Linked DNA regions of Allobranchiibius huperziae. The protein of the gene in region 1 binds, or shares a complex with, the protein of each later gene. Links are inferred from orthologs where the notes say so. Each region holds a gene or a part of one and is shown in the gene's direction. Other genes may lie near its edges.

Region 1 (9,742 bases):
CCGCGCTGGACCGGGTGCGCGAGGGGACCTACGTCGTGTGCGAGGTCTGTGGCGGTCCGATCGCACCGGAACGGCTGGAGGCCCGGCCGTTCGCGCGAACCTGCATCGCCTGTGCCGTCTCGCACCCCGGCTGACGGCGGCACAGCCAGGACCGAGAGCCACAGGCCGGCCTGTGGCTCTCGGACCGACCTGTGTCAGGGTCGCGGGCCGCCTCCGACGAAGCGCGGTGTACGACGGCGCCCGGGTCGTGGACGAGCGCGGAGCGCCCCGGGACCGGCTACTAAACTGGTCTCGTGATATCCCGTCTGGACCTGCGCGGTACCGCTCTGTCGTCGTTGGACGCCCGCGGCCTGCGTGACGCGCTGCCGCGTGCCGAGTTCGACGTCGACGCGGCACTCGACGTCGTACGTCCCCTCTGCGCCGACGTGCAGGCGCGTGGCGTGCAGGCGCTGCTCGAGCTGGGGGAGCGCTTCGACGGGGCGCGGCCGACCTCGCTGCGGGTGCCTCGCGAGGTGCTGCGGGCCGCGGTCGAGCAGCTCGACCCCGCGATCCGCGGCGCTCTGCTGGAGTCGATCCGGCGCGCCCGCCTGGTGCACGCCGACCAGCGCCGCACCGACACCTCGACCACGGTCACCGACGGCGGTGTGGTGACCGAGCGCTGGGTGCCCGTGGATCGAGTGGGTCTCTACGTGCCCGGCGGCATCGCGGTCTACCCCAGCAGCGTCGTGATGAACGTCGTGCCCGCGCAGGCTGCCGAGGTGCCGTCGCTGGCGGTGGCCAGCCCGCCGCAGTCCACCAACACCGGTGTCTTCCACGGGTACCCGCACCCGACGATCCTGGCGGCGTGCGAGTTGCTCGGCGTCGACGAGGTCTATGCGGTCGGTGGGGCCCAGGCCGTGGCGATGTTCGCGTACGGCGCGTCGGACGAGGACGGCACCACGGTGTGCGAGCCGGTCACGCTGGTCACCGGCCCGGGCAACATCTACGTGGCAGCCGCCAAACGCCTGCTCAAGGGTCTGATCGGGATCGACGCCGAGGCCGGTCCCACCGAGATCGCGATCCTCGCCGACGACGCCGCCGACGCCGACCTGGTCGCCGCCGACATGATCAGCCAGGCCGAGCACGACGAGCTGGCGGCCGCCGTGCTCGTCACCGACAGCCCGGAACTGGCCGAGCAGGTGGAGCGCGCGCTCGACACCCGTGCGGGCGCGACTCGGCACGCCGTGCGCGTCAAGACCGCCCTCGGCGGGCGGCAGTCCGGGATCGTGCTGGTCGACTCGCTCGACGACGGCATCCGGGTCGTCGACGCCTACGCGGCCGAGCACCTGGAGATCCAGACCCGTGACGCCGCGGCGGTGGCCGCGCGGATCCGCAACGCGGGCGCCATCTTCGTGGGCGCGTACGCCCCGGTCAGCCTGGGCGACTACTGCGCCGGCTCCAACCACGTCCTGCCGACCGGTGGCTGCGCCTGCCACAGCAGCGGGTTGTCGGTGCAGTCGTTCCTGCGCGGCATCCACGTCGTTGACTACTCCCGGGAGGCACTGCAGGAGGTCGCGGCGCAGGTGGTGACGCTGGCGAACGCCGAGGACCTGCCCGCGCACGGTGAGGCCGTCACCGCGCGCTTCCCGGACGCGTGAGCGCCTCGTCGTGACCGATTTCCAGGCGATGCTGCGCGCGGACCTGCGCGGCGGCAGCCCGTACGGCGCGCCGCAGCTCGACGTACCGGTCGCCGTCAACACCAACGAGTCCTCCCACCCGGTGCCGCACGACGTGGTGGAGGCGATCGCGGCCGCCGTCACTCGCGTCGCCCCCGGTCTCAACAGGTATCCGGATCGCGAATTTGTCGAGCTGCGAACGGCATTGGCCGGCTACCTGTCGGTGACCACCGGCTGCGAGATCGACCGTGAGCAGGTCTGGGCGGGCAACGGCTCGAACGAGGTGCTGCAGCATCTGGTGCAGGCGTTCGGCGGGCCGGGCCGTATTGCGCTGGGCTTCACCCCGTCGTACTCCATGCACCCGATCATCAGCCGCGGTGTCGGCACGACCTGGGTCGACGGACTGCGCGACGCCTCTCCGGACCGCTTCGACATCGACACCGACCTCGCGGTCGCCCAGGTGCGCGAGCACGACCCGCACGTGGTATTCCTGTGCTCGCCCAACAACCCGACGGGCACCGCGCTGCGGCTTGAGACGGTGACCGCGGTGTACGACGCCGCACCACGGGCCATCGTGGTGGTGGACGAGGCGTACGCCGAATTCGCCCGCCCGGGCACCCCCAGCGCGCTCACGTTGCTGCCCGGCCGCGATCGGCTGGTGGTCACCCGCACCATGTCCAAGGCGTTCGCCTTCGCCGGCGTGCGGCTCGGCTACCTGGCGGCCGACCCCCAGCTGACCGAGCTGCTGCGGCTGGTCCGCCTGCCCTACCACCTGTCGTCGGTGACGCAGGCGGTCGCGCTGGCGGCGCTGACGCACGCGCGCACGATGCTGTCGATGGTCGAGCAGATCAAGGCCTCGCGGGACGCGCTGGTGCAGGGCTGCACCCGGCTCGGCCTCGATCCCGTGCCCAGCGACGCCAATTTCGTCCTCGTGGGAGGATTCGCCGACGCGCGAGCCTCCTGGCAGCACCTGCTCGACCGTGGTGTGCTCGTGCGCGACGTCGGTCTGCCGCACCATCTGCGGATCACCGCGGGCACGATGCAGGAGACGCAGTCGGTGCTCGACGCGCTGGCACTCACGCTCGATCAGGACGGGAAGGGCACCGCATGACGGCGTACGACGAAGGCACGGTTGCGCGCGCGGGACACCGCACGGCTCATGTCCAGCGCGCCACCAAGGAGAGCGGCGTCGACCTCTTCCTCGACCTCGACGGCACCGGCGAGGCGCAGGTCAGCACGGGCGTGCGGTTCTACGACCACATGCTCGAGAGCTTCGCCAAGCACAGCCTGATCGACCTGACCGTCGCCGCGACCGGTGACATCGACGTGGACGCGCACCACACGGTCGAGGACACCGCGATCGTGCTCGGTGACGCTCTGCGTGAGGCGCTGGGCGACAAGTCGGGCATCTCCCGCTTCGGCGACGCGATGGTGCCGCTGGACGAGGCGCTCGCGCAGGCCGTCGTCGACGTCGCGGGCCGCCCGTACGTCGTGCACGAGGGAGAGCCGGAGGGTCAGGTCTACGCGATCATCGGCGGCACGTACACCGGCGCGCTCACCCGCCACGTGCTGGAGTCCTTCGCCTTCCACGCCGGCATCGCCCTGCACGTGCGCGTGCTGTCCGGCCGCGACCCGCACCACATCGTCGAGGCCCAGTTCAAGGCGGTGGCGCGAGCGCTGCGAGCCGCGGTCGCGCGCGACCCGCGGGTGGTCGGCATCCCGAGCGCCAAGGGTGCGCTCTAACCCGCCATGACGGTCACGCGACCCGCGACCGGGGTGCTCTACCTGCACGGTGACCGCCAGCGTGTCGACACCTGGGTGCGCCGCGGGCAGGCCCCCTGTTTCGTCGTGCCGCTCTCGGGGTGGATCGCGGTCGTGCCCGCCGGCGCCGCACCCGCTCCCGCGCCGTACGACGCCGGGCACCTCGTCCTCGCCTCCCGCGGTGTGCCGTCCAACCTTCGCAGCGCGCTCGGGCTCTTCGACATCGACGGCCGCGCCGTGGTGACCGTGCATCCCGCGGGCTGGCGAGCCGTGCCCCGGTGGCTCGTCTGGGAGTCCGGTCGAGGCACCGCGCGGGTGCCGTCGCTGCCTGCCGCGTCGCCCATGGACCTCGTACGAGCCGCCGGTGTGGCGCCCGAGGTCGAGCGGGAGGTGCGCGCCGTCCTGGCCGAACGATCGGCCGCCGTGACCGACGTACTCGGCGACCTCGTCGAGCTGCTCGCGCTGCCGGGCGAACGGCTGGTGTTCGGCCGAGGGGTCAAGAGCGCGGAGGGCTCGACGCTTGTCGAACCCGAGGAGCGGTCGGTTCGCCAGTATGAGCGGCTAGTGCTGGAACGCACGGAGATTCGCGACACGGTCACCGGGTCGTCGTGAAGCAGGTCGTCGTCCTCGACTACGGCAGCGGCAATATCCGCTCGGTCGTGCGGATGCTCGAGCGGGTGGGTGCACAGGTGGAACTCACCGCCGATCCGGAGTCGGTACGCCGTGCGGACGGTCTCTACGTGCCGGGCGTGGGCAATTTCCACGCGTGCGTCGCGGGATTACGTCAGGTGGGCGGCCCGGATCTGATCGCGGAGCGGCTCGCCGCGCGTCTCCCGGTGCTGGGGGTGTGCGTCGGTTTCCAGGTGCTCTTCGAGGGGTCGACCGAGCACTACGCCACCGACGGTCTCGACGGCATCGGTGTGTGGCCCGGCACGATCACCCGCCTGGAGGCTCCCGTCGTACCGCACATGGGATGGTCCCAGGTGCGGACAGCGTCGGGTTCGGCGCTGTTCCGCGGCATCGAGGACGAATGGTTCTACTTCGTGCACTCCTACGCCGCGTCGCAGCCTCTCGGCTCCGGCATCTCGGGTGCGGGTCATGCGCCCCTTGTAAGCACCGCTGAGCACGGAGAGGTCTTCGTGGCAGCCGTGGAGGACGGCGCACTCTGGGGCACCCAGTTCCACCCCGAGAAGTCCGGAGACGCCGGAGCGGCACTCATTGAGAACTGGCTCGCGTCGTTCTGACCGAGCCCGTGCAAGAACGAATCGAAAGGAATGACAGTGGTTTCCGAGCAAGGCACCAGTCCGCGGCTGGAGTTGTTGCCTGCGGTCGACGTGGTCGACGGCAGGGCCGTGCAGCTCGTGCAGGGAGTGGCCGGCTCGGGAGGGGAGTTCGGCGATCCGTGGCAGGCGGCGCTGGCGTGGCAGGAGCAGGGCGCCGAATGGTTGCACCTGGTCGACCTCGATGCCGCGTTCGGACGGGGTGACAACCGTGAGTTGCTGGCCTCGATCGTCGGTCGCCTCGACATGAAGGTCGAGCTGTCTGGCGGAATTCGTGACAAGGCGACACTCGCTGCCGCACTGTCCAGTGGGTGCCGTCGGGTTAATCTCGGCACAGCTGCGCTGGAGAATCCGGAATGGACTGCGAAAGCCATTGCCGAGCATGGCGATCGGATCGCGGTCGGGCTCGACGTTCGCGGCACGACGCTGGCGGCTCGCGGGTGGACCCGCGAGGGTGGTGACCTCTGGGAGACGCTGGCGAGACTCGACTCCGAGGGGTGCGCTCGGTATGTCGTGACCGATGTCGCCAAGGACGGGATGCTGCAGGGGCCGAACGTGCCGCTGCTGCGCGACGTCTGTGCGCGGACCGACCGCCCGATCGTCGCGTCCGGCGGGGTGTCGACCGTCGCCGACATCGAGGCTCTGCGGGCCCTGGTGCCCGACGGTGTCGAGGGCGCGATCGTCGGATCCGCGCTCTATCGAGGGGCTTTCACACTCGGTCAGGCGCTCGACGCGGCGGGGCGGCCGTGAGCGACCACCACGACTCCGCCGATCAGCCGTGGGAGGGCAGGCAGCTTCCTGCGACCGGCTTCGAGCAGGACACCGGCGAGGCGGACACGGCGCTGATGGCCGCCATCGATGCCGACGACACGACGTTCATGTCGGCACTGTCGGCAGTCCGGCTGCTGGTGCCGATCGTCGCGACGGCGGACGACACGGAGGACACCGACGACGGGCTCACCGTCGAGAAATCGACGCAGATGGCCGTCGTGACGCTGACGGCCCCGGACGGCGAACGGGCCCTGCCGGTGTTCTCCGGGGTGCAGGCACTGCACGCCTGGAATGCTGACGCACGGCCCCGTCCGGTCCCGTCCGCACAGGCCGCTCAGGCGGCGGTGGCCGAAGGGTGCGATGTCCTGGTGCTCGACCTCGGCTCGGAGCACCTGCGCATCGTGCGCCCCAGCATGGTGTGGGCATTGGCCACTCAGCGTGCGTGGCTCCCGGCGTACGCCGACCCGTTCGTCCGCGATGCCATCGCCCGCGCCGTCCGGGACGAGCCGGCGGTGGTGTCGGCCGACTGCGAGAGCGATGACGACGGTCAGCTGCGGGTGGTGCTGAGGCTGATTCCCGGGCTCGCTTCCGGCGAGGTGCAGGGGCTGTGCGCGCGGATGGGCGAGCAGATCGCGACCGATGGCGAGACCCGCGCGCGCATCGACGCGCTCTCGTTCCGGGTGCTCACCGCGCGCTGACAAGCAGGTCCCAGGGAGGGGCGATGTTGGGCGCACCGCATCGGACGTGCCTCGGATGCGGTGCGGGCTTTGGTGCGCTTCAGCGACCTGCGGGCGTGCGACGCGAGACTGCCGGCGCTACCGACAGTCGGATCGCCCGTGCCCGATCGCGGGCTGGCGAGCGAACGATCCGCACGTGCGGACTGCCGTCCGGGGATCGATCCGATTCGGCGAGGTGCAGGGGCTGTGCGCGCAGATCGCGACTGATGGCGAGACCCGCGCGCGCATCGACGCACTCTCCCTCCGGATGCTCACCGCGAGTTGACAAGCAGACCCACCCCGGTGTGGACAACACCGGCATTCGGCGGGGAATGTGGATCACGTACAGGCGAATCACATTGAGAAGTATGAAGATTCGCCTCGATAACCCTTGCGTCTAACTTCGAACGCGCGTACGATGAGGGGTAGATCGCAGACCCGCCAGACAACCAGGGAGGGGGTGGGTGCGGATGGGTGTCGAGGGGATCTCCCGGGTGCCTGATGCACAGCTTCCGCCCGCTTCAGGGCTGGTGTCAGCCGGGCCGGGTGCTGCGGCTGGGTTGCTGGATCGGCTGGCCGAGTTGGTGACGGATCTGCAGGACTGGCACGGTGCGTTGTACCAACTCGGTGAGGCGGAGTTGGGTGGGTTCGTCGCGACGATGGTGGGGTTGGTCTCCCGGGCGGAGTCCTTGGCGGCGGTCGCCACGACCGAGGCGGTCACCCGCGGAGTGGTCGCGAGCTCCACGGCGACCGATGCGGGCGGATGGGTCGGTGCGTGTATCACCCAAGCCAACGCCGCCGGTATGGCGGGTGCGCCCGTGACAGCCGAGCCGGCTGTCTTCCGCCGGATCGGCTCGGTCGCCACCGGGTGCGCCGACCCGCGCAACCGGGTGGTGGCGGATGCGCTGGCCGCTGGGGTGGTGAGCGTGAGCTGTGCGCGGGTGGCGTTGCGGGAGGTCCCGAAGGTGTTGCCGGTGATTCCCGGTGCGGATCGGGATGAGGTGCTGTCCTGGTACCTGGCGTTGTCGCACACCGGGACCCGCACGTTGCGGGACCTGTCGGCGCGGATCATCGGCCGGTTCGCCCCCGAGGTGCTGGTCGCGCAGGAGGAGCACCAGCAGGCGTGCGAGACGTTGACCTGGGCCGACCTGCCCAACGGGCTGACCCGGTTGACCGCAGACCTCTCGGCCGGTCACGCCGCGGTCATCAGACACGCCATTCAGGCTCTTTCCGCACCCCGCTCTGACGGGAACACTGCTGATGCCGCGGCCGACCCGACGCCGAGCGCGGCCCCCAGTGCTCCTGGCGCAGTGACGGAGCGGGACACCCGCACCCCGAGCAAGCGGCGTGCGGACGCACTGACCGAGCTCGCCGAGGTGGCGGCCCGGCTGTTGGACGGGGACCGCTCGCACAGCAGCGGCACCGTCGGCGGGTCGGCGAAGATCGTGATCACCCTCGATCATCAGACCCTGATCGACCAGCTCACCACTGCCGGCCACCTACCCGGGATCGGGCGGACGATCAACGGCGACCTGCTCGACGCCGGGACCCTACGGCGATTGGCCTGTGACGCCAACGTGATCCCGATGGTGTTGGGCGGCGAGTCAGAAGCCCTCGATGTCGGCCGCACCAGACGCCTGTTCACCGGCGGCCTGCGCACCGCGATCATCCACCGCGACCGGCACTGCACGTTCCCCGGCTGCGACCGACCACCCGACTGGTGCGACGCCCACCACATCACCCCCTGGTGGGCCGGCGGACAGACAACCCTGAGCAACGCAGCCCTGCTGTGCGCACGCCACCACACCATCGTGCACCGCGACCTGCTCACCGCCACCGTCACCACCACCGGCGTCACCTGGGACCTCACCCCCGGACTCATGCCCCAGCGACCCGGCACCGGACACGCGGCATGACGCTGACGGCGTTCACGTTCGTTGACGGCGTTCAAAGACCGTCAACGAACGCGAACGCCGTCCGGGCGGGTTCCGACGCGAGCGGAGAGGAAGAACGACGGCCTCAGCCGACCGTCTCGTTCTCGGGCGGTGTCCAGTCGTCGATCGCGGCCCACTCATCGCGCAACCATCCGACCAGATCGTCCGGTCTCACCCTCGTGCGTCGCAGGGAGACGTCGACGCGGTGGGTGAGAGGCACGGCAGCCCAGATCGCGGCGATCGAGGACAGTCGCTCGACGCCGCGGTGGGCGCCGACCAGCACCTGCGGGTCCGGCACCGCGGCCAGGATGGTGCGCATCGCGCCGGTGTGCGGGTCCAGCACGGTCGGGTGCGACTCCATCCAATCGAGCGCGACCAGGTCACCGTCATCCCGCGCCTGCTCGACCTCGGCCTCCCATCGGCCCGGCGTCCAGTTGCGCCCTTCCGGGAAGAGCAGAATCACCTCGCCGGGTCCCGCAGACTTCGCGAAAGCGGCCAGTTGGGAGTCTCTTTCATCGTCCGGCACGCGCGGTGGCGGCAGGAAGAACGCACCAAGGCGGCGCAACGCGAGATCCATCGCCGGATCCCACAGCAGCATCCGCTTCAGCACGACGCGCGGCACGCACCCCAGATGCCGGGTCATCACCCAGACCATCATCAGCGAGTCACCGATGCCGGCGTGTCGAGCCAGGAGCACCGTGGGAAGACCGTGGTCCAGGTCCGTCCCACCGGTGATGTGCACCTCGAAACCGACCACGCGACGGGCCCGGCCTACGAAGACGTCCAAAGCGTGCGCCACGACCTCGATGTGATCGGTCTTCCAATCCTCCGGCCGCCGACGCCCGGCGCGGTGGGCCACCCACAGGCTGGTGCAGCGCGCGAAGATCGAGAAGTCCAGCACCACCGCGGCCATCCCGATCACGATCAACCGCAACGGCCTTCGTCGACGCGCGACCAGCCCCAGCAACCATGCGGGTACTGCGAGGATCGCCAGCACGACCAGCAGTACAGGCACGGCGACGACGTAGATCGGGTCGCGCACCACCCGGCGCAGCGGTAGAGGCAGGACCGGAAGCTCCACCTCAGCCCGCGTCCACGGACGCCAGGTACGCGCTGGACGAGGTGTACGCCGCCGCGATCCGGCCGGTGATGTAGGCCGGGTTCCGGTGCAGCAGCGAGACCATCGGCGCGTCCTCCGCGCCGCTCGGGAGCTCGTGCACCTCGATGCCCGGCGGGATGTTGGCCATCTCCTCCACGTACCGGTGGCGGCGGGCGATCTCGAACGTCACCGACGCCACCTCCCACGGCCAGCGAGGCAGCCGCAGCTGCTGCTCCACGCGCCCGACGTGCATCACGTAGATCCGGGTGGCGCCGAGGGCGATCGCCCGGGAGACGGGGATCGAGTGGACCAGGCCGCCGTCCCAGTAGTGCTTCCCGTCGATCTCGATGGGCGGGAAGAGTCCGGGCACGGCGCAGGACGCCATGATCGCCGGCGCCGCTGGGCCCTCGCTGAACCAATGAGCCACCGAACGCTCGAGATTCGCCGCCACGCACTGGAACGGCACCTGCATGTCCTCGATGTTCGCGACCGGCAGGTTGTCCCGGATCAGCCGCAGGAACGGCCC
Region 2 (9,543 bases), 120 kb from region 1 along the record:
GCGCCGCAAGGTGTGGGCCTGGCCGATCGGCATCGTCGGCAACGCGCTGCTCTTCACGGTCTTCTTCGCGGTGGGCTTCACCGGTCACGGCGGCCAGGTGCTCTTCGGGCAGGCCGGGCGGCAGGTGTTCTTCATCCTCACCTCGGTCTACGGCTGGTGGGCATGGCGCCAGACCAAGCGCACCCGCAGGCAGGACGCGCCGGCGGTCGACCCGCGCTGGGCCACGGCCGGCGAACGGGCGGCGTACGTCGGGGTGTGGCTCGTCGGGCTGGTCGTCTGCTGGTGGCTCTTCAAGCTCATCGGCGCCGGGTTCCCCGCCCCTTGGTACTACTACTGGTGCGACGCCTGGATCTTCATCGGCTCGATGATGGCCACCTTCGCGATGGCCCGCGGCTGGAACGACTTCTGGCTGATGTGGCTGGCCGTCGACCTCGTCGGCGTGCCGGAGCTGATCAAGTTCCAGTACTACCCGTCGGCCGTGCTGTACGCGGTCTACGCGGCGTTCGTGATCTGGGGCTTCTTCGTCTGGCTCAACGTATCCCGACGGGACGCGCTGGTCCTCGAGCCGACCGGGAGCGTGTGACATGCGGCTCGCGACGATCGACGCCGCGCTGGCCGAACTGGCGCTGGGCAGACCGGTGCTGGTGGCGGACGACGCCGACCGGGAGAACGAGGTCGACCTGGTGATGTCCGCGGCGGTCGCCGAGGAGTCCTGGATGGGTTGGGCCGTGCGGCACGGCTCGGGCGTCGTCTGCGCGCCGCTGCCGGGCGAGGTCGCCGACCTGCTGGCGCTGCCGCCGATGGTGCGCGACAACCAGGACCCGAAGGGCACCGCCTACACCGTCTCGGTGGACGCGGCTCGCGGGGTGAGCACCGGCATCAGCGCTGCCGATCGCACCGCCACGGTCCGCGCGCTGGCCGACCCAGCCGCGACGGCGAGCGACCTGACCCGGCCCGGGCACGTCTTCCCGCTGCGCGCCCGCCCTGGCGGCGTGCTGGAGCGGCCAGGCCACACCGAGGCGGCCGTCGACCTGTGCCGTCTGGCCGGCCTGCCCCCGGTGGGGGTCATCGTCGAGTTGGTGCACGACGACGGCTCGATGATGCGGCTCGACGCTGCACTCGACCTGGCCGAGCGCGAGAGCCTGCTGACGATCACCATCGCCGACCTGGTCGCGTGGCGCCGCCGACAGGACCGGGTGCGTGCGGTGGCCCGCACGACGCTCCCCACCCCGCACGGCACCTTCGCCGTCACGGCGTACGTCGACCGGCTCACCGGCGCCGAGCACCTGGCCCTTACCAGCCCCGCCGGGCCCGGCGACGGACTCGTGCGGGTGCACTCCGAGTGCCTCACCGGCGACGTCTTCGGATCCCGACGGTGCGACTGCGGTCCGCAGCTCGAGGCGGCGATGGAGCGCATCGGGCGTGACGGCGGCACCGTCGTCTACCTGCGCGGACACGAGGGCCGCGGGGTCGGGCTCGCCGACAAGCTGCGCGCGTACGAGCTGCAGGACGGTGGATACGACACCGTCGATGCTCAGACCCGGCTCGGTCTGCCCGTGGACGCGCGGGAGTACGACGCCGCGTCGGCGATCCTGCACGACCTGGGGAGCACCGGCGTCCGACTGCTCACCAACAACCCACGGAAGGCCGAAGCGTTGCAGGAGTTGGGGGTCGACGTCATCGAGATGGTGCCGCTGCATGTGGGGCAGACGACGGAGAACGAGCGCTACCTGCGCACCAAGCGCGAGCGGCTCGGCCACACGCCGCCGCTGGAGTCGGTGTCCCCCGTGCATCCCACCGACCTGACGACCGGTCACGGGGTGTCGGCATGAGCGGGCACGGAGCCCCGACCGTCACGACCGACGCCACCGGCCTGCGGGTCGCGGTGGTCGCCGCGTCCTGGCACGAGCGGGTGATGAGCGGGCTGGTCGACGGCGCGCGGCGCGGACTGTCCGACGCCGGGGTGGCGGACGACGACGTCGAGCTCGTGCGGGTGCCCGGCAGCTTCGAGCTGACCGTCGCCTGCGCGCGTCTCGCACCGTCGTACGACGCCCTCGTGGCGCTGGGGGTCGTCATCCGCGGCGGCACACCGCACTTCGACTACGTGTGCCAGTCCGCGACCCTGGGGCTGACCCAGGTCAGCGTGCAGACCGGGGTGCCCGTGGGCTTCGGCCTGCTCACGTGCGACGACGAGCAGCAGGCGCTGGCGCGGGCCGGGCTGCCCGGGTCGAGCGAGGACAAGGGCCACGAGGCGGCGACGGCGGCCGTGGCGACCGCAATCACGCTGCGGACGCTGGCCCGGTCGACCTCCATCGCACCGTAACCTGGCTCCTCGTGAAGACGTTCGAGCAGTTGTGGTCCGAGCTGGCCGAGAAGGCGCGCGAGCGACCGGCCGGATCCGGCACCGTCGCGGAACTCGACACCGGTGTGCACGGCATCGGCAAGAAGATCGTCGAGGAGGCCGCCGAGGTGTGGATGGCCGCCGAGCACGAGGGCGTGGAGCGGACGGCCGAGGAGATCAGTCAGCTGCTCTACCACCTGCAGGTGCTGATGCTGGCGCGCGGGCTCACGCTCGAGGACGTCTACTCCTACCTGTGATCCTCTGACCGGCACCGACGAAGGACGACCATGCTGAGAGTGGCGATGCCCAACAAGGGCGCGCTCGCCGAACCCGCCGCCGAGATGCTGCGCGAGGCCGGTTACCGCGGGCGCCGCGACGCCAAGGAGTTGGTGATCCTCGACGCCGACAACGACGTCGAGCTGTTCTTCCTGCGCCCGCGCGACATCGCGGTGTACGTCGGGCAGGGCACCCTCGACGTCGGCCTCACCGGACGCGATCTGCTGCTGGACTCCGGCAGCCCGGCCACCGAGTGCCTGCCCCTCGGGTTCGGTGCGTCGACCTTCCACTACGCCGGGTTGGCCGGCGGCGTCGCCGACGTCTCCCAGCTCGAGGGTCGCCGGGTCGCGACCAGCTTCCCGGGTCTGGTGCGCGCCGACCTGAAGAAGCACGGGGTGCACGCGGAGGTCGTACGCCTCGACGGTGCGGTCGAGACCGCCGTGACCCTGGGAGTCGCGGACGTGATCGCCGACGTCGTCGAGACCGGCACGACGCTGCGCAACGCAGGGCTCGAGGTCTTCGGCGAGCCGATCCTGCAGAGCGAGGCCGTGCTGGTGCAGCGCACCGACGCCGACTCCAATCCGCTGCTGGCAGTGCTGATCCGGCGTCTGCAAGGCGTGCTGACCGCTCAGCGTTACGTCATGGTCGACTACGACATCCGACGCGAGCTGGTCGAGCAGGCGTTCGCGGTCACGCCCGGGCTGGAGAGCCCGACCGTGTCGCCGCTGCACGACGAGCAGTTCGTCGCCGTGCGCGCGATGGTGCCGCGCCGCTCCACCAACGCGGTGATGGACGAGCTCTACGAGATCGGTGCTCGCGCCATCCTCGTCACCGAGATCGCGGCCTGCCGATTATGAGCATCCGATGACCACCACCTCCGAGCCGTACGCCGTCTTCCGTCCGCGGCGCTCCCGCGTGGTGGCCACGGCGGCAGCGGTCGCGTGCGTGATCGCCTTCGCGATCGTGGGGCTGACGGTCCCGCGCGGCGGGGTGACCGGTTGGGCCGGCATCGACTCGGTGATGCTGACGCTCTTCGGGGTGCTCATCGCCGCGTTCCTGATGCGGTACGCGCTCGTGCGTGCCGTGCCGACCGAGCGCGGCCTGCAGGTGCGCAATCTGCTCTCGACGCGCACCATCGAGTGGGTGCAGGTGGTCAACGTCCAGTTCGGCGGTGGCCAGCCCTGGCTCGTGCTGGAACTCGACGACACCGAGCACCTGGCGGTGATGGCGGTGCAGCGATCCGACGGGCCGCACGCGCAGGCCGAAGCCGGTCGGATGGCGGCCCTGGTGCAGGTGCACTCGACCGTCCAGGACCACTGACCCGGCGATCCCTCGCCGATCCGGAGCTCAGCCGGTCTCGATGGTGAGGTGGGCGTGCTCCGGTGTCCCATCCGCGTCGAAGAGCGACGTCTCCTGGGCGGCCCACCGCTCCCAGTGACCGGCGAAGCCCCCACCGTCGCGATCCTCGCCGCGCCGCCGTCGCAGGTCGGTCGGTGCCTGTACCCACACCCGCACATCGGCGTACGCGCGCGCCGCACCGATGCTGGACCCCACACCCTCGACCACGACGTACCGCTGGGGCGGCACCACGAGGGTCTCGGCGTAGGCGCCCGCGACCCAGTCATAACGCCGGTACGACGCCCGGTCACGTCGCGCGAGCGGCGCCAGCACCTGCTCCACCAAGAGCGGGACCGCCCGGGCCAACCCATCCCACCCGGGGTAGATGTCGTCCATGTGCACCACCGGCGCGTCGTCGAGCAGCGGCGCCACGAGCGCCGCGAGGCTGGACTTGCCGGCGCCCCCTCGCCCGTCGATCGCGACGACCACCGGTCGAGGGGCCGCTTCGAGCTCCACCAGTTCGGCAATCGAACGCGCCCACGCCGCAACTGCGTTCGCGTCGCCGGCGCGCGCGTCGTTGGCTCCCCACACGAAACTCTGCGCACCGACGTCCATGACCCCACCGTAGGCTGGCGCGCGTGACTTCAGCGGTGCGCGTGATCCCGTGCCTCGACGTCGACGCCGGGCGCGTCGTGAAGGGCGTCAACTTCGTCGACCTGCGCGACGCCGGCGATCCCGTCGAGTTGGCCCACGGCTACGAGGGCCAGGGCGCCGACGAGCTCACCTTCCTCGACGTCACGGCCAGCTCCGCCGCGCGCGACACGACCTACGAGGTGGTCGGCCGCACCGCCGAGCAGGTCTTCATCCCGCTGACCGTCGGCGGGGGAGTGCGCACCGTCGCCGACGTCGACCGTCTCCTGCGCAGCGGCGCCGACAAGGTCGGCATCAACACCGGCGCGATCGCCCGGCCGGAGGTCATCGCCGAGATCGCCGACCGCTTCGGTGCGCAGGTGCTGGTGCTCTCGGCCGACGTACGCCGCGCCGCCGACGGCCACTTCGAGATCACCACCCACGGCGGTCGCACATCTGCAGGGTTGGAGGCCGTCGAATGGTGCGTGCGCGCCGCCGCGCTCGGTGCCGGGGAGATCCTGCTCAACTCGATGGACGCCGACGGCACCAAGGACGGCTTCGACCTGGAGCTGATCCGCGCCGTACGCCGGGAGGTGTCGGTGCCGCTCGTCGCCAGCGGCGGAGCGGGTGCGCCGGAGCACTTCGTGCAGGCGGTCGACGCGGGAGCCGACGCCGTCCTCGCCGCGTCCGTCTTCCACTTCGGCGAGCTCACGATCGGCCAGGTCAAGGACGCCCTGCGGGCAGCAGGCCACCCCGTCCGCTGAGACATCGTGTCGTCGCGCGCCCAATAGAGCGCGCAACGACTCTCATCGCTATACCCCGCGCTTGGATTCCCGGTACGCCGCCACGTCGAGGTCAGCTCCGTCGAACGTCACCTCCGCGACCCCGTCACGACCGAACACCGACAGGAAGATCTCCCCGGGCCGACCCGTGAGCACCACACTGCCGTGCTCGTCCTTCGGCTTGCGGATCGAACGCCGCCCCACCCCCGGCGCATCGGCCACGACTCCCACCCGTACGTCGCGCATCGCGAGCCGGGCGACCTGCGGCAGGTTGTCCCACAGCGCCTGGGACAGCTGTGGCGAGAGCTCGCGCCGCTGCCACGACTCCCCGCCGCGCAGCACGTCCTCGTGGTGCACGAAGAACTCGCCCAGGTTGCTGAGCATGTCGATCTTGGCGATCCGTGCGGGATGCCACACCGGCGGACCCTGCCGGATCTGCTCGACCAGGCCGGGGAAGTCCTTCGCGGCCAGCTCGCGCTGGATCCGTTCGGTGCGGTCGGCGAGCGCCGGCAGCACCGCACCGAGCGCGGCGTCCGGTCGGCGTTCGCGCAGGATCAGGTGGGCGGCGAGGTCACGGGCGCGCCAATCCCCGTCCAGCGTCGGCGCATCGGGGCCGACCTCGATGAAGGTCCGGCAGATGGCGGCACGTTCCTGCTGAGCGATGTTCGGCATGCCTCCATACTGGTGCATATGCCCTCGCCCGATGCACCCTCGACCGCGAGGGCGTTCGGACCGGCACTGCGCATCATCGGAGTCGGCTTCCGGCGCGAACCACGGGCGCTCGCCGTCGCGGTGCTCGGCAGCTTCGTCTACGGCGTGATGACGGTCTTCACCGCCCGCGTCATCGGCCACCTGGTCGGCGCGGTCGTCAGCCCCGCCGTCAAGGCCCACCACGTCACCGGTTCTCAGGTGTGGACGATCGTCTGGGAGCTCGGGATCGTGGTGCTGCTCAACGCGATCGGCGTCGTCTGCCGACGGGTCGGGGCCGGCACGGCCTACTACAACCTGATCGCGCACTACCGACGACGGGTCACCCGGCAGTACCTGCGCCTCCCGCTCGCGTGGCACCACCGACACCCTTCGGGTCAGTTGCTGTCCAACGCGAACGCCGACGTCGAGGCGACCTGGTCCATCTTCCAACCGCTTCCGCTGGCCCTCGGGGTCGTGGTGATGCTGGTGGTCGGGGTGGTGGAGATGCTCCGCATCGATGTGTGGCTGGCTCTGATCGGGGTGCTGGTCTTCCCGACGCTCTTCGCGGTGAACGCCGTCTTCCGTTCCAAGATGTCGCCGCGGGCCACCCGCGCGCAGCAGCTGCGCGGCGAGGTCAGCGAGGTCGCCCACGAGAGCATCGAGGCGGCGCTCGTCGTCAAGGCCATGGGCCGCGAGGAGCAGGAGACCGAGCGTTTCGCCGAACGCACCTACGAGCTGCGCGGGGCCGCCATCGAGGTCGGCCGGGTGATGGGAATCTTCGAGCCGGTCATCGACGCGATCCCGACCTTCGGCACGTTGGCGGTGCTGGCCGTCGGCACGGCGCGCGTGCGATCCGGCGACCTCAGCGCCGCCGACGTGGTCCAGGTCGCCTACCTCTTCTCGCTGCTCGCGTTCCCGGTCAGGTCGTTCGGGTGGGTGCTCGCAGGCCTCCCGGTCACGCTGGTGGGCTGGACCCGGATCGACAACGTGCTGTCCGCGCGGGGGTCCATGACGTACGGCGACCGCGTCCTGCCCGCCGACGGGTCCGGCGCACTCAGCATGCGGGCGGTCGACTTCTCCTACGAGGCGGGCGGCACGGCCGACCTGTCGAGCAAGGACAGCGCGTCGGTCGGCGGTGAACAGGTGCTGCACGGCGTCGATCTGGACCTCGCGGGCGGTTCGCTCACCGCGCTCGTCGGGCCCACCGGGTCGGGCAAGTCGACGCTCACCAATGTCGCCCTGCGGCTGGTCGACCCGGACTCCGGCGACGTACTGGTCGACGACGTCCGGTTGGCCGACGTACGCCGGCACGGCATCCCCGCGGCCGCCACCCTGGTCTCCCAGGAGACGTTCCTCTTCGACGACACCGTGCGGGGCAACATCACCCTCGGCGGACCGTACGACGACGCCGAGGTCGACCGCGCGCTGCGGATCGCACAGGCGACCGGGTTCGTCGCAGGGCTGCCGCAAGGTCTCGACACCCGCGTCGGCGAGCGTGGGGCGACGTTGTCCGGCGGTCAACGTCAGCGGATCGCCCTGGCACGGGCGGTGATCCGCTCGCCGCACCTGCTGGTCCTCGACGATGCGACGTCCGCGGTCGACCCGACGGTCGAGGTCGCGATCCTCGACGGTCTGCGCGAGGAGGCGCAGCGCCGGGGCAGCCGCAGCACCACGCTGGTCGTCGCCTACCGGCTGTCCACCATCTCGCTCGCCGACACGGTGGTCTACGTCGAGCGCGGGCGGGTCGTCGACACCGGCACGCACGCCGAGCTGATGGCCCGGTGCGCGCCGTACGCACGCATCGTGAGCGCGTACGCCGACGACGCGCAGGATCGGGCGGACGCCAAGGCCGCTTCCGGCAAGGACACGCAGGCGGTGGACGCGCGATGAGCACCGTCACGAAGGAGCGCCCCGACACCCGCACCCGCAGCCTGGGCGACACCGAGAGCATGGGCACGTGGGCCATCCTGCGGCGCGGGCTCGCCCTGTCGCCCGAGCTCGGCCGGGGCTTCTCGATCACCCTGGCGCTGGCGCTGGTCGCGACGCTCGGTCAGGTGCTCGTCCCCATCGCGGTGCAGCAGACCACCGACAAGGGGATCCTCGCCGCCGGCGGCCCGGACGTCGGCCTGGTGCTGCGCCTGGTGCTCGTGGTGGCCGGGGCCGTCGTCCTCACCAGCGTGGCGTCGTACGCGGTCAATCTGCGCCTCTTCCGCTCCTCGGAGAGCGGGTTGGCGACGTTGCGGATCAAGGGTTTCCGTCAGATCCACGACCTGTCGATGCTCACCCAGAACGCCGAGCGGCGCGGGTCGCTCGTCTCCCGGGTGACGAGCGACGTGGACCAGATCTCCAAGTTCGTGCAGTCCAGCGGGTTGACCTTGATCATCTCCGGCGCCCAGATCCTGATCGCCACCGCGCTGATGCTCTTCTACAGCCCGGAACTGACCGGGGTCGTCTGGATCTGCTTCGTGCCGCTCTTCCTGCTGCTGCGCAAGTTCCAGGCGAGGATCGGGCGTGCCTACCTCGCGGTGCGCGAGCGCGTCGGCGACATGCTCGGCGCGATCTCGGAGTCGGTGGTGGGTGCCACGACGATCCGCGCGTACGGCGTCGAGGACCGCACCGCCGAGCGGATCGACGTCGCCGTCGAGGCGCATCGCCGGGCCGCCATCACCGCGCAGATCCGCACGGTCAGCGCGTTCGTCTCCGGCCAGGTCGTCGCGGGTGCCACCACCATCGCGGCGCTCGGGGTCGGCACGATCCTCGCCGCCCACGGCCGGCTCACGATCGGTGAGCTCGTGGCGTTCCTCTTCCTGGTCAACCTCTTCACCCAGCCGGTGCAGACGGCCACCGAGAACCTCAACGAATTGCAGAACGCCGTGGCGGGGTGGCGCCGGGTCATCGGGCTGATCGACACACCCGCCGACGTCCCCGACCCCGGCGAGGGCGGGGTCGACCTGCCGCGGGGTCCGGTGCGCGTGCAGTTGCAGGACGTCGGTTTCGCCTACCCCGGCGGCCCGACCGTGCTGCACGACATCGACCTCGACATCACGCCGGGATCGCGCGTGGCGATCGTCGGCGAGACCGGATCCGGCAAGACCACGATCGGCAAGCTGCTCACCCGGCTGATGGACCCGGTGTCGGGAGCGGTGCTGCTGAACGGGGTCGACGTACGCCGGATCCGTTTCTCCTCGTTGCGGCCCCGCGTCGTGCTGGTGCCGCAGGAAGGCTTCCTCTTCGACGCCTCGCTGCTGGAGAACGTGCGGTTCGCGCGCCCGGGCGTGACGCAGGAGGAGGTGCTGCTGGCCTTCGCGACCCTCGGTCTCGGCGACTGGCTCGACGGGCTGCCGAGCGGACTCGCCACAGCGGTCGGGCAGCGCGGGGAGTCGTTGTCAGCGGGGGAGCGGCAGCTGGTCGCGCTGGTGCGCGCCTACCTCACCGAGCCCGATCTGCTGCTGCTCGACGAGGCCACCTCGGCGGTCGACCCGGCGA

What was found.
Region 2: the proteins of hisH (region 1) and hisF are in contact, whole or in part, in a crystal structure (PDB 6RU0), measured with the Thermotoga maritima proteins. The link is inferred for Allobranchiibius huperziae from one-to-one orthologs. Residues at the interface, in WP_004080484.1 of Thermotoga maritima: Asn15, Arg18, Arg22, Arg117, Leu118, Pro119, His120, Met121, Gly122, Trp123, Asn124, Asn134, Gly135, Tyr136, Tyr138, Val140, Tyr158, Glu180, Lys181, Ser182, Ser183, Lys184, Ile185; in WP_004080486.1 of Thermotoga maritima: Met1, Leu2, Ala3, Arg5, Ser40, Glu41, Asp45, Glu46, Ala70, Glu71, Ile73, Asp74, Ile75, Pro76, Phe77, Asp98, Lys99, Ser122, Gln123, Glu161, Thr195, Leu196, Asn247, Arg249, Glu251.

What each region holds. Positions count from the first base shown.
Region 1 is NZ_JACCFW010000001.1:1,416,675-1,426,416, forward strand. What follows is about bases 2,846-5,842. They hold hisH (imidazole glycerol phosphate synthase subunit HisH), read left to right. Parts: upstream 2,846-4,024; coding sequence 4,025-4,660; downstream 4,661-5,842. Other genes in these bases: hisB (imidazoleglycerol-phosphate dehydratase HisB), read left to right, coding at 2,846-3,398; HNR15_RS06810 (hypothetical protein), read left to right, coding at 3,405-4,028; priA (bifunctional 1-(5-phosphoribosyl)-5-((5-phosphoribosylamino)methylideneamino)imidazole-4-carboxamide isomerase/phosphoribosylanthranilate isomerase PriA), read left to right, coding at 4,697-5,446; HNR15_RS06825 (SseB family protein), read left to right, coding at 5,443-5,842. In the rest of the region: HNR15_RS06790 (TraR/DksA family transcriptional regulator), read left to right, coding at 1-134; hisD (histidinol dehydrogenase), read left to right, coding at 294-1,637; HNR15_RS06800 (histidinol-phosphate transaminase), read left to right, coding at 1,648-2,766; more of hisB, read left to right, coding at 2,763-2,845; more of HNR15_RS06825, read left to right, coding at 5,843-6,165; HNR15_RS18595 (hypothetical protein), read left to right, coding at 6,341-6,469; HNR15_RS06830 (HNH endonuclease signature motif containing protein), read left to right, coding at 6,654-8,099; HNR15_RS06835 (1-acyl-sn-glycerol-3-phosphate acyltransferase), read right to left, coding at 8,203-9,198; HNR15_RS06840 (patatin-like phospholipase family protein), read right to left, coding at 9,200-9,742. UniProt on the Escherichia coli protein: IGPS catalyzes the conversion of PRFAR and glutamine to IGP, AICAR and glutamate. The HisH subunit catalyzes the hydrolysis of glutamine to glutamate and ammonia as part of the synthesis of IGP and AICAR.
Region 2 is NZ_JACCFW010000001.1:1,533,180-1,542,722, forward strand. What follows is about bases 3,674-6,471. They hold hisF (imidazole glycerol phosphate synthase subunit HisF), read left to right. Parts: upstream 3,674-4,593; coding sequence 4,594-5,349; downstream 5,350-6,471. Other genes in these bases: HNR15_RS07330 (PH domain-containing protein), read left to right, coding at 3,674-3,937; HNR15_RS07335 (nucleoside/nucleotide kinase family protein), read right to left, coding at 3,965-4,570; HNR15_RS07345 (TIGR03085 family metal-binding protein), read right to left, coding at 5,398-6,039; HNR15_RS07350 (ABC transporter ATP-binding protein), read left to right, coding at 6,058-6,471. Outside these bases: HNR15_RS07305 (nicotinamide mononucleotide transporter family protein), read left to right, coding at 1-583; ribA (GTP cyclohydrolase II), read left to right, coding at 585-1,832; ribH (6,7-dimethyl-8-ribityllumazine synthase), read left to right, coding at 1,829-2,323; HNR15_RS07320 (phosphoribosyl-ATP diphosphatase), read left to right, coding at 2,335-2,598; hisG (ATP phosphoribosyltransferase), read left to right, coding at 2,629-3,474; more of HNR15_RS07330, read left to right, coding at 3,482-3,673; more of HNR15_RS07350, read left to right, coding at 6,472-7,947; HNR15_RS07355 (ABC transporter ATP-binding protein), read left to right, coding at 7,944-9,543.